Regions from separate parts of the Asaia sp. VD9 genome, predicted to be linked through region 2. Evidence: predicted binding sites of a transcription regulator. Region 2 holds the regulator's gene; the other holds the start of a gene.
What was found. The regulator HrcA, encoded in region 2, represses chaperone genes, less so after heat shock. The targets are predictions, from matches to a motif close to GTTNGCACTCNCNNNNNGNGAGTGCNAAC.
Positions count from the first base shown of each region.

Region 1: the regulator HrcA is predicted to act here: its motif matches at 4,959-4,987, upstream of groES (co-chaperone GroES).

Region 1 is NZ_JBBCQM010000001.1:168,752-175,361, forward strand. Features, by position in the region: gene WFJ47_RS00775 (M48 family metalloprotease) at 1-1,125, shown strand, start outside; gene WFJ47_RS00780 (prohibitin family protein) at 1,408-2,322, shown strand; gene groL (chaperonin GroEL) at 2,890-4,533, opposite strand; gene groES (co-chaperone GroES) at 4,584-4,874, opposite strand; gene WFJ47_RS00795 (DUF4169 family protein) at 5,013-5,264, opposite strand; gene WFJ47_RS00800 (dienelactone hydrolase family protein) at 5,317-5,991, shown strand; gene WFJ47_RS00805 (hypothetical protein) at 6,010-6,333, shown strand; gene WFJ47_RS00810 (S-methyl-5'-thioadenosine phosphorylase) at 6,403-6,610, opposite strand, start outside.
Region 2 is NZ_JBBCQM010000004.1:219,165-225,774, forward strand. Features, by position in the region: gene WFJ47_RS07305 (DEAD/DEAH box helicase) at 1-382, shown strand, start outside; gene bfr (bacterioferritin) at 714-1,205, shown strand; gene WFJ47_RS07315 ((2Fe-2S)-binding protein) at 1,323-1,553, opposite strand; gene hrcA (heat-inducible transcriptional repressor HrcA) at 1,875-2,921, opposite strand; gene WFJ47_RS07325 (MOSC domain-containing protein) at 3,002-3,796, shown strand; gene rph (ribonuclease PH) at 3,898-4,629, shown strand; gene rdgB (RdgB/HAM1 family non-canonical purine NTP pyrophosphatase) at 4,626-5,243, shown strand; gene WFJ47_RS07340 (hypothetical protein) at 5,275-6,021, shown strand; gene WFJ47_RS07345 (LysE family translocator) at 6,004-6,610, opposite strand, start outside.

The DNA of each region.
Region 1 (6,610 bases), on a different contig from region 2:
GCCATATTTCTCAATACCGGACTGATCCGCTATTTCCACGATACGCCGGATATCCAGAAGGAAGATGCCCTGGCTTTCGTGCTGGCGCATGAATTGTCACACATCCTGTTGGGCCATACGGCTGCGCAACGCGCAAGCAAGGCGCGCAAGGACTATGCTTTCAGCGCCATGAAATGGGGGTCCGTTATTGGTCGCTTCGCTGCTGGCAGTGGGGCTGCAGGCGATGTCAGCAGGGCCATCGTCTCTTCCATGGGCGCCAAGGCCTTTCTTGATACGACCCTGTTCCCCTCATGGTCGCGTGATCAGGAAGAGCAGGCCGATGCGCTCGCTGTCGATCTGATGGCGCGTGCAGGCTATGCCGTCAGTGCTGCAACAGATGTGATGGACGTCCTGATCAGTTCTGAAGATCAGGAGATGCAACGTCAGGCACAGGACGAGCAGAAGACAGGCAAGAGCTTTGTCGCAGACTCCGTTACCTTCCAGGCGAAAGCAGGGGACGGACTGGATGGGGCAATTGTGGACGCGCTCAGAGCGGTTGCCCAGCAGCACCCTCATGCACGCGAGAGACGTGTCGCCCTGGCGGCCTACCTACGCCAGGCCTATCCGGTGCGCGCCCATGTCGCACTCGAACGCAGGCCCTTGCAACAATGGGAGTCCAGTCGCCCCGTCGCTGCACTGCTCAAGGGCACGGAACAGCTCAATCAGGCAGCCGTTCAGATCAAATCGGCCCAGTGGGGTCAGGCCCGACAGACATTGGCCCATGTCGCCCAGCCCGCCAGCGGAAGCGCCTATTACGCGCTCATGGCGTATCAGGTATCCGTGCAAACCGGACAGAAGGCCCAGGGGGTCAAGCTGCTTTCCGCAGCGGCACAGCGCGATGACGTCACGTTCCCGATCGCGACGGAATGGGGCATGGCTCTGACATCTGCCGGCAAGTACAATGAGGCAGAAACATATATGGCCACCGAACAGACGGCCATGAACAATACGAGCTTCCTCCCTTACCGCATCACAAACGCCCGCAAGGCCAAGGACGAGGTGAACGCCTTCAAGCTCTCGGCGATCTGTGAGGGACTGGGCGAAGACGCCCTTGCCAAGCAATGTTCTGCCGTCGAAAAGAACTGACAGCCCTGCTGCCCGGTGGTTTCAGCCGAAACCTCTGGGCACGCATGCAATAGGGGCACGTTTTGACCATACTTGCTAGTTACGCCGGCGCCGGCCGGCAGCGCGCCTGACCGTAGGGTTGGGCATCAGCTGCCCCAAGAATACGGGACAGACTTGATTTAACTTGGATATTGTCGTGCCCATGCTGCACTATGCGTTGCCAATGCCAATACTGCCGCTAAATATTCAAAGTCTCGTCTTTGTCCGAGAATAAAAATAGCGGTTAGAAGGACCGATTGCACCATGTCTTTCCCAGAACTCCCGCCCCGCAAGACGCTTCCCATCCCGCCTCGCCTCCCCTCCGGCGTGATCAAGATCGGTGTCGTTGCTCTGGGCGCCGTTGCCGTGATCGCAATCCTGAATCCGTTCTACCAGATCGCCTCGGGCTATTGCGGCATTCTGACCAATTTCGGCTCGGTGCAGCCCACTGCGCTCGAGCCCGGTCTGCATATCGCGATACCGGTCTATCAGAAGATCATCTCCGTCTCCACGCAGCCACAGACCATCACCTCGCATGAACAGGCTGCAACGCATGACCTTCAGGATGTCCGCACCTCCGTATCGGTCACGTTCCATATTGCCTCCGCCGATGCGCCGGGGTTCTTCCGCGATTTCCGCACACTTGATGTTCTCGCGCGCCGGATCATCGAGCCCACGGTCTCGAACGATGTGAAAGCGATCACCGCCAATTATAATGCGGAAGAGCTGATCACGAAGCGCGACCTGGTGGATGGTCAGATCAAGGATCTGATCATTCGCTCGCTCCAGCCCTATCATCTGACCATTCATTCCGTGAACACGGCGAACTTCGCGTTTTCGACCGCCTACGCGCAGGCCATCGAAGCCAAACAGGTGGCTCAGCAACAAGCATTGCAGGCCCAGTACACGCTGCAACAGACCCAGATCTCGGCGCAGGCTCAGGTGGTTCAGGCCAAGGCGCAGGCCGATGCCGCCGTCGCGACAGCACAGGGACAGGCTCAGGCGCTGCTTGTGACGTCTCAGGCGCAGGCCAAGGCGAACAGTCTCGTCTCGCAATCCCTGACACCGGCCCTGTTGCAGCAAAAAGCGCTCGATCGCTGGTCGGGTACCATGCCGACCTATCTGAGCGCAGGCGCCCCCCTCCCCTTCATCGGCTCGATGGAGTCCGTTCAGAAATAGAAGCCTCATTTCCTGGCGAGCGTCACGCCCTGCTCCTGACAAAGTCCTCTTGCCGATCCGGTGCTCTCTCCAAAGCGTGGCACCGGATTTGGGAACGGAAAACGGCTTCAGACACCGCGATTGCGGCCGGCGTGCGCTTCTCGCCCCATCACCTGCGCATAGGGAAAGCTAAAGGCCGCGCCGAGATGGCGAACGGTTCCTGAGGTATCACGCCCGCTCGTTCACCTGCGACCTGGCCCGACAAGGTAAGAGACAAACCGATTCCGGAACGACCATAGCCGGTCCGCATTCCGTTCGCCCTTCAAGGCCAGCATGGGGGTCCTTAAACAATCCGCCTCCCATGTCCGTTCCTCATATCCTCCGAGCCAGGAGTTGCGAGATTCGTACATACGGGCATTCCTGCGCTTATTGCTTCAACAAAAGCTTTCATAAACGCAGCCGCATTTTATCGACGCCCCCTCCCGCGCGCACCCGCCAAAGACATAGAACCTGGACGCATCACATAAAAAAACCGCCCTGTCTTTCGACAGGGCGGCTCTTTCATAACCTTGATGGAAAGGCGCTGGATCAGAAATCCATATCGCCCATGCCACCCATGCCACCCGGACCACCGGCCGGAGCGGCCTTCTTCTCGGGCTTCTCGGCAACCATGGCTTCCGTCGTGATCAGCAGGCCGGCAACCGAAGCTGCGTCCTGAAGAGCCGTGCGGACAACCTTGGTCGGATCGATGATGCCAGCGGCCACCAGATCTTTGTACTCGGCGTTCTGTGCGTCGAAGCCGTGCGTGTAGTTGTCGATCTCGAGCACCTTGCCAGCGATGACAGCGCCATCTTCACCAGCATTGAACGCGATCTGACGCAGCGGAGCCTGCAGGGCCTTGCGGATGATGTCCGCACCGACGCGCTGGTCGTCGTTCTGGAAAGCCAGATCCTTCAGGGCAACGGAAGCGCGGGCAAGAGCCGTGCCACCACCCGGAACGATGCCTTCTTCAACGGCGGCACGGGTTGCATGCAGCGCGTCATCAACGCGATCCTTGCGCTCCTTCACCTCGACTTCGGTGCTGCCACCGACGCGGATGACGGCAACGCCACCAGCCAGCTTGGCCAGACGTTCCTGCAGCTTCTCGCGGTCGTAGTCCGAGGTGGTTTCCTCGATCTGCGCGCGGATCTGTGCACAACGGCCCTTGATGTCGTCCGTGTTACCGGCGCCTTCAACGATCGTGGTGTTTTCCTTCTCGATATGCACCTTCTTGGCGCGACCGAGCATGTCGAGCGTAACCGTCTCGAGCTTGATGCCGATATCTTCGCTGATGACCTGGCCACCCGTCAGGATAGCGATGTCTTCCAGCATGGCCTTGCGACGGTCACCGAAGCCGGGAGCCTTGACGGCAGCAATCTTGAGGCCACCGCGCAGCTTGTTGACGACCAGCGTGGCCAGAGCCTCGCCATCGACGTCTTCTGCGATGATCATGAGCGGACGGCCGGACTGCACAACGCTCTCGAGCAGCGGCAGCATCGGCTGAAGCGAGGACAGCTTCTTTTCGTGGATCAGGATATAGGGGTTATCCAGATCCGCCATCATCTTTTCGGCGTTCGTCACGAAATACGGCGAGATGTAGCCGCGGTCGAACTGCATGCCCTCGACGACGTCGAGTTCGGTGTGCAGGCCCTTGGCTTCCTCAACCGTGATCACGCCTTCGGAACCAACCTTCTGCATGGCCTGCGAGATCATCTCGCCGATTTCATGCTCGCCATTGGCCGAGATCGTGCCGACCTGCGCCGTTTCGGCAGGGGTCGTGATCTTGCGGGTGTTCGCCTTCAGCTCTTCAACGACGGCTGCAACAGCCTTGTCGATGCCGCGCTTCAGGTCCATCGGGTTCATGCCAGCGGCAACAGCCTTGGCGCCCTCACGGATGATGGCCTGGGCCAGAACGGTTGCGGTGGTCGTGCCGTCACCAGCGATGTCGTTGGTCTTCGAGGCCACTTCGCGCACCATCTGGGCGCCCATGTTCTCGAACTTGTCGGCCAGTTCGATTTCCTTGGCGACGGAAACGCCGTCCTTGGTGATGCGCGGTGCGCCGAAGCTCTTGTCCAGAACAACGTTGCGACCCTTAGGGCCGAGCGTGACCTTCACGGCGTCAGCCAGGATATCCACGCCACGCAGCATACGCTGGCGGGCATCAGCGCCGAATCTTACGTCTTTGGCAGCCATTATCTTTTCTCCAGTAGAGGTTCAGTGTGCGAAGATGGGGAGGCTGGAAATCAGCCGATCACACCCATGATGTCGCTTTCCTTCATGATCAGCAGCTCTTCGCCGTTGATCTTCACCTCGGTGCCGGACCACTTGCCGAACAGCACACGGTCGCCAGCCTTGACGTCCAGTGCCACGAGCTGACCCTGCTCATTACGGGCGCCCGAACCAACGGAGACGACTTCGCCTTCCATCGGCTTTTCCTTGGCGGTGTCCGGAATGATGATACCACCGGCCGTCTTCTGCTCGCCCTCAAGGCGGCGAACGACGACACGGTCATGCAAAGGCCGAAAATTTGTCATTATGGATCGCTCCACTTTTCTCTAAGGCGGCGTCCTTGCTCAAAAGCAACGCCGCCGGTTTGCGCGCCCGCTCAGCCGCAGCGCGTTAGCACTCCCGATACGAGAGTGCCAAACAGGTAAGAGAGCCCTGCCCTATCGTCAAGGGTCGTTCCTGTCATCTCCGTCATTTTTCATCGAGCCTTCATTATTCGCGCCAGCAGGCACGGCGAAGGCTGCGTCCTCCAGCTTGGCGCCATCAAGTTCGCGTGCCCTGATCCCGCGCTCAAGCTCGGTTTTCAGCCTTTCGGCCCGGGTCCGACCGTGAAGGATCCGGTTTTCCTCCGCAAGGGCCGCATCCTTCTCACGCGCCACACGTTTGCGCACACGACGCAGATTGATGATTTCTGCCATGGTGATCGTTGATCTCCCGACGCAATGAACAAGAATGAAGGAGGGTCGTTCCGTGGGACACCTGATATCCCTGACCGCCTCGGATACCCACCATTTTAGCGCCTACGAGGCCGGTGAGGCCAGTGCGCCGCGCGCCCTCGTCGTGGTCCAGGAAATCTTCGGCCTGACCGATCATATACGCGCCGTCTGCGATGAACTCGCTGATCGTCACGGCTATCACGTGATCGCTCCGGCCCTGTTCGATCGCGCCAGGCGTGACGCCGTACTGCCTTATGACCAGAATGGCATGAGCGAGGGCCTCGCCCTGCGTGAACGGATCAGCCCGGATGGACTTCTATCGGATGTCACGGCCAGCGCCCATGCGCTCAGTCATCATGGCCATGCGAAGGTTGGAATCCTCGGCTTCTGCTGGGGCGGACTTGTGGCCTGGGAGGCAGCAACACGCACGCGCCTCTTCTCTGCTGCCTGCGCATGGTATGGGGGTGGTATTGCCTCAGTCAGTCACGAAAAGCCGCATTGCCCCGTGCAGCTCCATTTCGGTGGCGAGGACGATCATATCCCCCATACCGATATCAACACGATCCGCGAGAACCGCCCGGAGGTCGAAATCTTCGTTTATGACGAGGCCGGTCACGGGTTCGGCTGCAATGATCGTCCAAGTTTCAATCGTAACGCCCGCGATCTCGCCCATGAGCGCAGCATCGCGTTCTTCTCCACTCATCTCTGATTTTCTGAAAGCCGCGTCATGCCCAGCACAGACAGCACCAATCCCCTGATTGACAGCCCGGAGCGCGATGCGCGCATCACCGCCAAGTCGCGCGAACTCTGGGAAGCCGATGGCAAGCCGGGATGCGGCCCGGAAGCCTATCTCGAAAACGCCTCGGAAATCATCGGCATGGAGGAGCATCCCCATACGGGCGAAATTCCGGTAAGCAGCCTTCCTGACCCGGCGCTTGCCGATGTGCAGGTCGAAAATGCCGAAATTCAGGAGAACCTTGGGGAGTTTCCCGAGCGCCAGACCGATCAAGGCGATCGCGACCACTTTCCCGAGAAACAGAATCGGTCCTGAGCAAGCTCACACTCCGGCCACCGGAGCACCGGGAAAAGGGCCGTTTTCGGCCCCTTTCCCAAAGGCGCTTCAGCGCAGAACGCGCCCCGCCACGGCATCGAGCTTGGCGAGCATCTGCGGATCGCGTGCATTGGGTGCCGTGATGATCGCGTGGTCGAGCGCGCGCTCGGCCCCAGAGGGGCACAGCCCACGCGTGCGACCGAGTTCCGGAATAATCGCCTTGACGAGGGCCTTCGCCTTGGCCGCGTTCTGGGTCATGACCGCCACGACGGCATCC
Region 2 (6,610 bases):
GGGCGGCGTGACCAAGAGCGAGATCGGGGCGATCCATATCGATGTGGAGCACACCCTGTTCGAAATCGCTCCCGATAGCGCCGAGCGTTTCCGGTCCTGCGTGGCAGGTGCGGATGCTGACGAAGCAAAGATCGAACCCGCTTCGGCACCGACCGGCCCGTCCGCTCCGCCGCGTGGACCGCGCCGCCCGCGTGAAGGGGGCTTTGCGCCCCGTGGCAAGGGTGGCTTCCGTGGAGATCGCGGTGGCGAGCGTGGCGGGGATCGCGGCGAGCGCGGTGGTGACCGTGGGGAGCGTGGTGGTGACCGGGGCGGGGATCGTCCGTCCTTCCGCAAGGGCGGCAATGTCGGCAACGGCAAGGGCTCTTCGCGCAAGCGCTACTGATCTTTCCGCCCTCCTCTTGATATGAGCCTGCCCTGTCGGGCCCACTAACGGGCGCGCCTCGAATGTGCCCCACAAAACGCCCCGCCTCGTGCGGGGCGTTTTGCGTTTGAGAGGCAGAGTCAGAATATGGGATGTTGTTGCGACTGAAAATCAACTTCGTTTATTGATTCTGTATAAATAAAGAGAGTCATTCTCAACACCGATACTTTTATTATCATCAACGTTATTTCTGTTGCACTGATATCTTTTCCATGCTTGAAGGACTGCACACAGCCTGTCAGGGACAGCCTTGTGCTGCCCCATCGCCACAGGACAGAGAAAGGAGCATTCCATGCTGAAGGACCCGAAAGTCGTCGAGCATCTGAACATTCAGCTGACGAACGAACTGACCGCCATCAACCAGTACTTCCTGCATGCGCGCACGCTGAACCACTGGGGCGTGACCAAGCTCGGCAAGAAGGAATATGACGAGTCCATCGAAGAGATGCGTCATGCCGACTGGCTGATCGAGCGCATCCTGTATCTGGGCGGCCTGCCGAACGTGCAGCGCCTGAACCAGATCCTGATCGGCGAGAGCGTCGAGGAAATCCTGGCCTGCGATCTCAAGCTTGAAGAGAAGGCTCTGGCTGATCTGCGCGAAGGCATCGCTTATTGCGAAAGCGTGCGTGACTACGTGTCGCGTGATCTGCTGATCCGCATCCTCGCCAATGAGGAAGAGCATGAGGACTTCATTGATCGCCAGTTCGACCTGATCAAGCAGGTCGGTATCCAGCGCTACATCACGCTGAACTCCTCGCCGGCCCCCGAACAGACGGCAGAGTAAGCGTTCCGGCACTCAACGCTGGGTCAGCTGTGTCCCTCGAGGATCCAGACTGCGAAGATGAGATGGAGAACCCGTCAGCCGAGAGGCTGGCGGGTTTTCTTTTAGGTCCGCCCCCATTCAGGCGTAGGCGACACTACCCGCACCCTGGTCAACAGGGGCGAAGGCCATTGCGGCCTCCTTGCGTTCACGAATGAGGCTGCGCAAAGCGCACACGACGCCCGGTACGCAATTGCCGCACTGCGCCTTGCAGCCCTTGGAGGCATAAACCTCCTTGGGTCGTGAGGCGCCCCGACGAACGGCGTCGGCGATATCATGATTGGTCAGGGCGTTACACGAACAGACGATCATCAGCCATTCCACTCCAGAACGGCACGACCCTAACAGCATATGAGAATAATTCTCAATAGATAAATTGCGAGCGATTCTTAAAAAACATGTCAACCCACCCTCACCTCTCTGAGGAGAGCGGCAGACGGAGTTCAGTTGCTCGTCGATCTACGGCCCTCTTCTCCCTATCCATCCACCGCCTGTGAATCGCGGGGCAGGACCTTGCTCATCCAGCTCTTACGCACGGGATCGGCATTCGCGCTGAAGCTATGACCCGTATGGCGCCCCTGATGGCAGAGCCCGTCGTCAGGAGACCCCTTTTCTGGACCGGAGCATCCGAAATCAGCTCAGCAAGCGTCCGATCACGCGCGCCGTGTAATCCACGACGGGTACGATACGCCCGTAATTGAGGCGCGTCGGCCCGATCACCCCGATCGCACCGACAATACGATTCTGTTCGTTACGCGCCGGAGCCACCACCATCGACACGCCCGACATGCCGAAAAAACCGCTTTCCGCCCCGATATAGATCCGCACACCATCGGATTCCTGCGCGAGTTGCAGCAAACGCAACATCGTTTCCTGCGCCTCGAGACGCTCGAACAGCATTTGTATCGTGGTGAGTTTTTCGATCTCGGTGATATCGGTCAGGAGGTTGCCCTGACCGCGCAGATAGAGCGTGCCATGCTGCTCGTCCCACATGGCCAGACCGCTCTCGATCACACTCGTGGCAAGCGCATCGAGATCGGAGCGATTCTGCTGCAGATGCTCCGACACACGTTGTCGTAGCGCCGTGAGCGTCACATCGCCCAAAAGGGAATTCAGGTAATTCCCAGCCTCGACCAGAGCCGAAGGCGGTAATCCAGGCGGCGTTTCGATCACCCGATTCTCGACCTGGCCATCGGCCGCCACCAGAATGACCAGCGCCTTGCCCGGCCCAAGGGCCACGAATTCAATATGCTTGAGCGCACCATCACCCTTTGGTGCCAGCACCAGACCGGCGGCTGCCGAGAGACCTGACAGCATGGTTGAGGCCTCGGCAAGGGTCTCCTGCATCGAGCGCCCCCTCAATGCGAGACGCCCCGCAATCTGGGCCCTTTCCGTTTCGTCCAGCGCGCCGAATTGCAGGAGGCCATCGACAAACAGCCTTACCCCCTTCTCGGTCGGGAGGCGCCCTGCCGAAACATGCGGGCTGAACAAGAGCCCTGCCTGGGTCAGCTCTGCCATCACATTGCGTATGGTCGCCGGGGAAAGAGAAGGTGTAAGGCGTTGGGCCAGGGTCTTGCTGGCGACAGGATCACCCGTTTCCATATACTGTTCGACAATCTCGCGCAGCACGTTGGCTGACCGCGCATCCATGCCGCCCGGCAGGTTGGAGAGATCGATCATGCCCTGCCCTTTCGCGTGACCCGCCCGACGAGAAAGGCCATGGTCTGCCTGCCTCAAATTCCGGATCTGGAGTCGTGACCGTGACCCGTATTGCAGCCTTATATATTCATCCTGTCAAAAGCCTGCATCGGATCGATGTCGAGCGGATGGATCTCGACCCCTGGGGCCCCAGAGGGGACAGGCGCTGGCTGGTCATCACACCCGACGGGCGGTTCATGACGCAGCGTCAGTTTCCGGCGATGGCGCTGATCCTGACGCGGCTCGATGGCGAGATCCTGACCCTGAGCGCGGCACAGGACCCTGGCCTTACCCTCAGCGTAGCGCCCCCTGCCCCCGACGCCCACGCGCGCACTGTCAGCGTCTGGAAGGATCACGCCATTGCGGCACGTGATGCCGGAGATGAGGCGGCAGACTGGCTGAGTGCGCAGCTCGATACCCCGTGCCGTCTGGTGCATATGGCTGAGCCGGACCGAGCCCGACCGACGGATTTCGGCAGTGTGAGTTTTGCCGATGGCTTTCCCCTGCTCGTCACCAATACGGCCTCGCTGGACGATCTGAATACGCGACTTGGGGAGCCTGTTCCGATGGAACGCTTTCGGCCCAATATCGTGATCGAGAGCGAAACGCCCTGGGGGGAAGATGACTGGACCCGGCTGCGTATCGGAGCGGTCGAGCTGGAACTCGTCAAGCCGTGCAGCCGCTGCATCGTGACGACCATCGATCAGGAAACCGGCGTGATCCCCGTACCGAGAGAGCCGCTCAAGACACTGACCGGGTTTCGCTTCCGCCCTGGTGGTGTGATGTTCGGGGAGAATGCCGTGATCGGCCGGAGCGGGTCGATCGGGCTGGGCGATGTCGTGGAAATCCTAGGCTGAGCAGAGACGCGCCCAGGGCCGTCGGCTTTGTCAATCCGGGTCTGACGCGCTAAGGCTGCACCGAGCATGCGCGCCTGCGCCACTGAGTGAGGAAAAATCCGATGTCCAGCCCCCGCCCTTCAGGCCGCAAGGCCGATGAAAACCGTCCTGTCTCGATCGAGCCGGGCTTCGCCCGCCATGCCGAGGGCTCGGTTCTGATCCGCGTGGGCGGTACGGAGGTGCTCTGCGCGGCCTCCATCGAAAATCGCGTGCCGCCCTTCCTGCGTGGGCAGGGCCAAGGCTGGATCACCGCGGAATACGGCATGCTGCCGCGCGCCACCCACACGCGTGGCAACCGCGAGGCTGCAAAAGGCAAGCAATCGGGCCGCACGCAGGAAATTCAGCGCCTTATTGGCCGTGCCCTGCGCGCCTGTGTCGATCTGCGCGCTTTGGGTGAAATGACCATCACGCTCGATTGCGACGTGCTGAACGCCGATGGCGGCACGCGTTGTGCTGCCATTACCGGTGCCTGGGTGGCTCTGGCCATTGCGCTGGACAAGCAGGTGAAGGCGGGTGTGCTCAAGCGTTCGCCTCTGCGTGCTCAGGTGGCCGCCGTCTCTTGCGGGCTGACCGAAGCCGGCGCCGTGCTCGATCTCGATTATATCGAAGACAGCTCTGCCCAGGCCGATACGAATTTCGTCCTGACCAGTGAAGGCGGCATCGTCGAGATTCAGGGCACGGCCGAAGACGCCCCCTTCTCCGAGGCTGAGTTCAATGCCCTCATGGCACTCGCCAAAACCGGCACGGCACGTCTGTTCGACGCGCAGCGCGCTGCACTTGAGGGCGTTGCATGAGCGAGGCAGAAGCGTCCCGTCGCCTGCATCCTGGCCAGCGCATCGTGCTTGCCAGTCATAACAAGGGCAAGCTGGTCGAATTCCAGGCCCTTCTGGCCGGGAGCGGTATCGAAATTGTCTCCGCTGCCGAACTCGAATTGCCCGAGCCTGAGGAAACGGCTGACAGCTTTGAGGGCAACGCCGCCATCAAGGCGCGTGCCGCGTCAGAAGCCACAGGCCTGCCTGCGCTCTCGGATGATTCCGGTTTCTGCGTTTCGGCTCTGCATGGCCGACCTGGCGTGTATTCCGCACGCTGGGCCGGTCCGGACGGGGACATGATGCATGCCATGCAGCGTATTCATGACGAAATGGGCGCACATGAAGACCGCTCGGCGGCTTTCGTGGCTGTGCTCTGTCTGGCATGGCCCGATGGCGTGACGCGCTTTGTCGAAGGACGCTGCTCGGGTCAGGTCTGCTGGCCACCGCGCGGCGATAAGGGGCACGGATATGACCCGATTTTCGTCCCGGAGGGCGAGCGCCGCAGTTTTGCCGAACTCTCGGCGGATGAGAAGAATGCGACCAGCCATCGGGGTCGCGCGTTGGCGCGGTTTCTGGAAAGCTGTGTCGCGCCATAGACATGCTGAAGCCCCTGCAGGAGTCATCCCCATGAAGAGCCCCTTCCTTCTCGCTGCCTGTGCGCTCGCTCCCTTCATGGCGGCGTCGCAGATGGTCGCTTTTGCTGCCCTTGCAGTTCCCTCGTTCGACCCTGCCGGCTTCGAGCTGCGCGAGACCAAGGCGTTCAGCATTGCCGTGGAGCCTGCCGCCTCACTCGGCGAGAAGCAGAACCTCGCTCAGGGGACGGCTCCGTATCGTCTGGTGCCGGGCGGCATCGTGCTGAGCAGCGAGGCACGCAAGCCAACAGCCTATCATGCCCGCCAGCCGCGCACCGAATTGTCAGAAATCCGCCCCTGGCGGGTACAGGATGCAAGCGCGTCGCTCGATACCACGATCCATATCGACCGCTTTCCCAAGCGCGGCTCGGTCATTCTGGCAGAGCTTGGGCCTGATGACGATAACGCGCCCGTCATGCGCATTCTGGTTGATGGCGATCGCATCGTCCTGCACGGTCAGATCAACGAGGCGACTGCCAATGGCATGACGCTCGGCACACTGGACTCGACCCATAGCGCGCATATCGTGCTCCAGACCCGTCCGGACGGGTTGGTAGGCACCGAGATCAACGGGACGCAGAGCCAGTTCCACCTTGCGCCCAAGGCGCTCGCCATTCCGGTCATGTTCCGCACCGGGGCTCACGTCGTGGATGACATCGGCACGACGCCCGACCAGGTGGTGGTCACGCTCACCGGGCTGAGCGCCCGCCACGGTGTCGCCTCATCACGCCTTCGCTCGTAAGATCACGATCCCGAACGCCACGAACACGATGGCGGTCAGACGGTTGAATGCCCGTCTGACCGGTCGGCGCGCCAGAAAGCGCGAGAGCGAACGGCCACCCAACCCGTAAACCGTCAGCCACAACCCATCCGAAAACAGATAGGTCACGACCAGAATGCCGAATTGCGGCAGGACAGGCTGATGATGATCGATGAACTGCGGAAAAAACGCCGCCGCGAAAAGCAGCAATTTCGGATTGCTGATCCCGACCAGAAATCCGGTGCGATACAGCATGAAAGGGGTCATGACCGCACGCCCTTCCACAAGCGCCTCGGGCTGCTCGGGATCATCGCTTGCCCGCCAGGCCTTGATACCCAGATAGACCAGATATCCTGCCCCTGCGTACCGGATGATCTCGAATAGATGCGGCATGGCCACCAGCACCGCCCCGATCCCGACCACCGAAAGCACGAGAGCCAGGAGCAACGCGCTGATACAGCCCGCCATGGCAGCGATACTGCGCCTGAACCCCACCTGAACGCTTCGGCTCAGCGCGTGCATCATGTTCGGCCCCGGTGTAGCCGAGATGAAGAACACGGTGACGACAAAG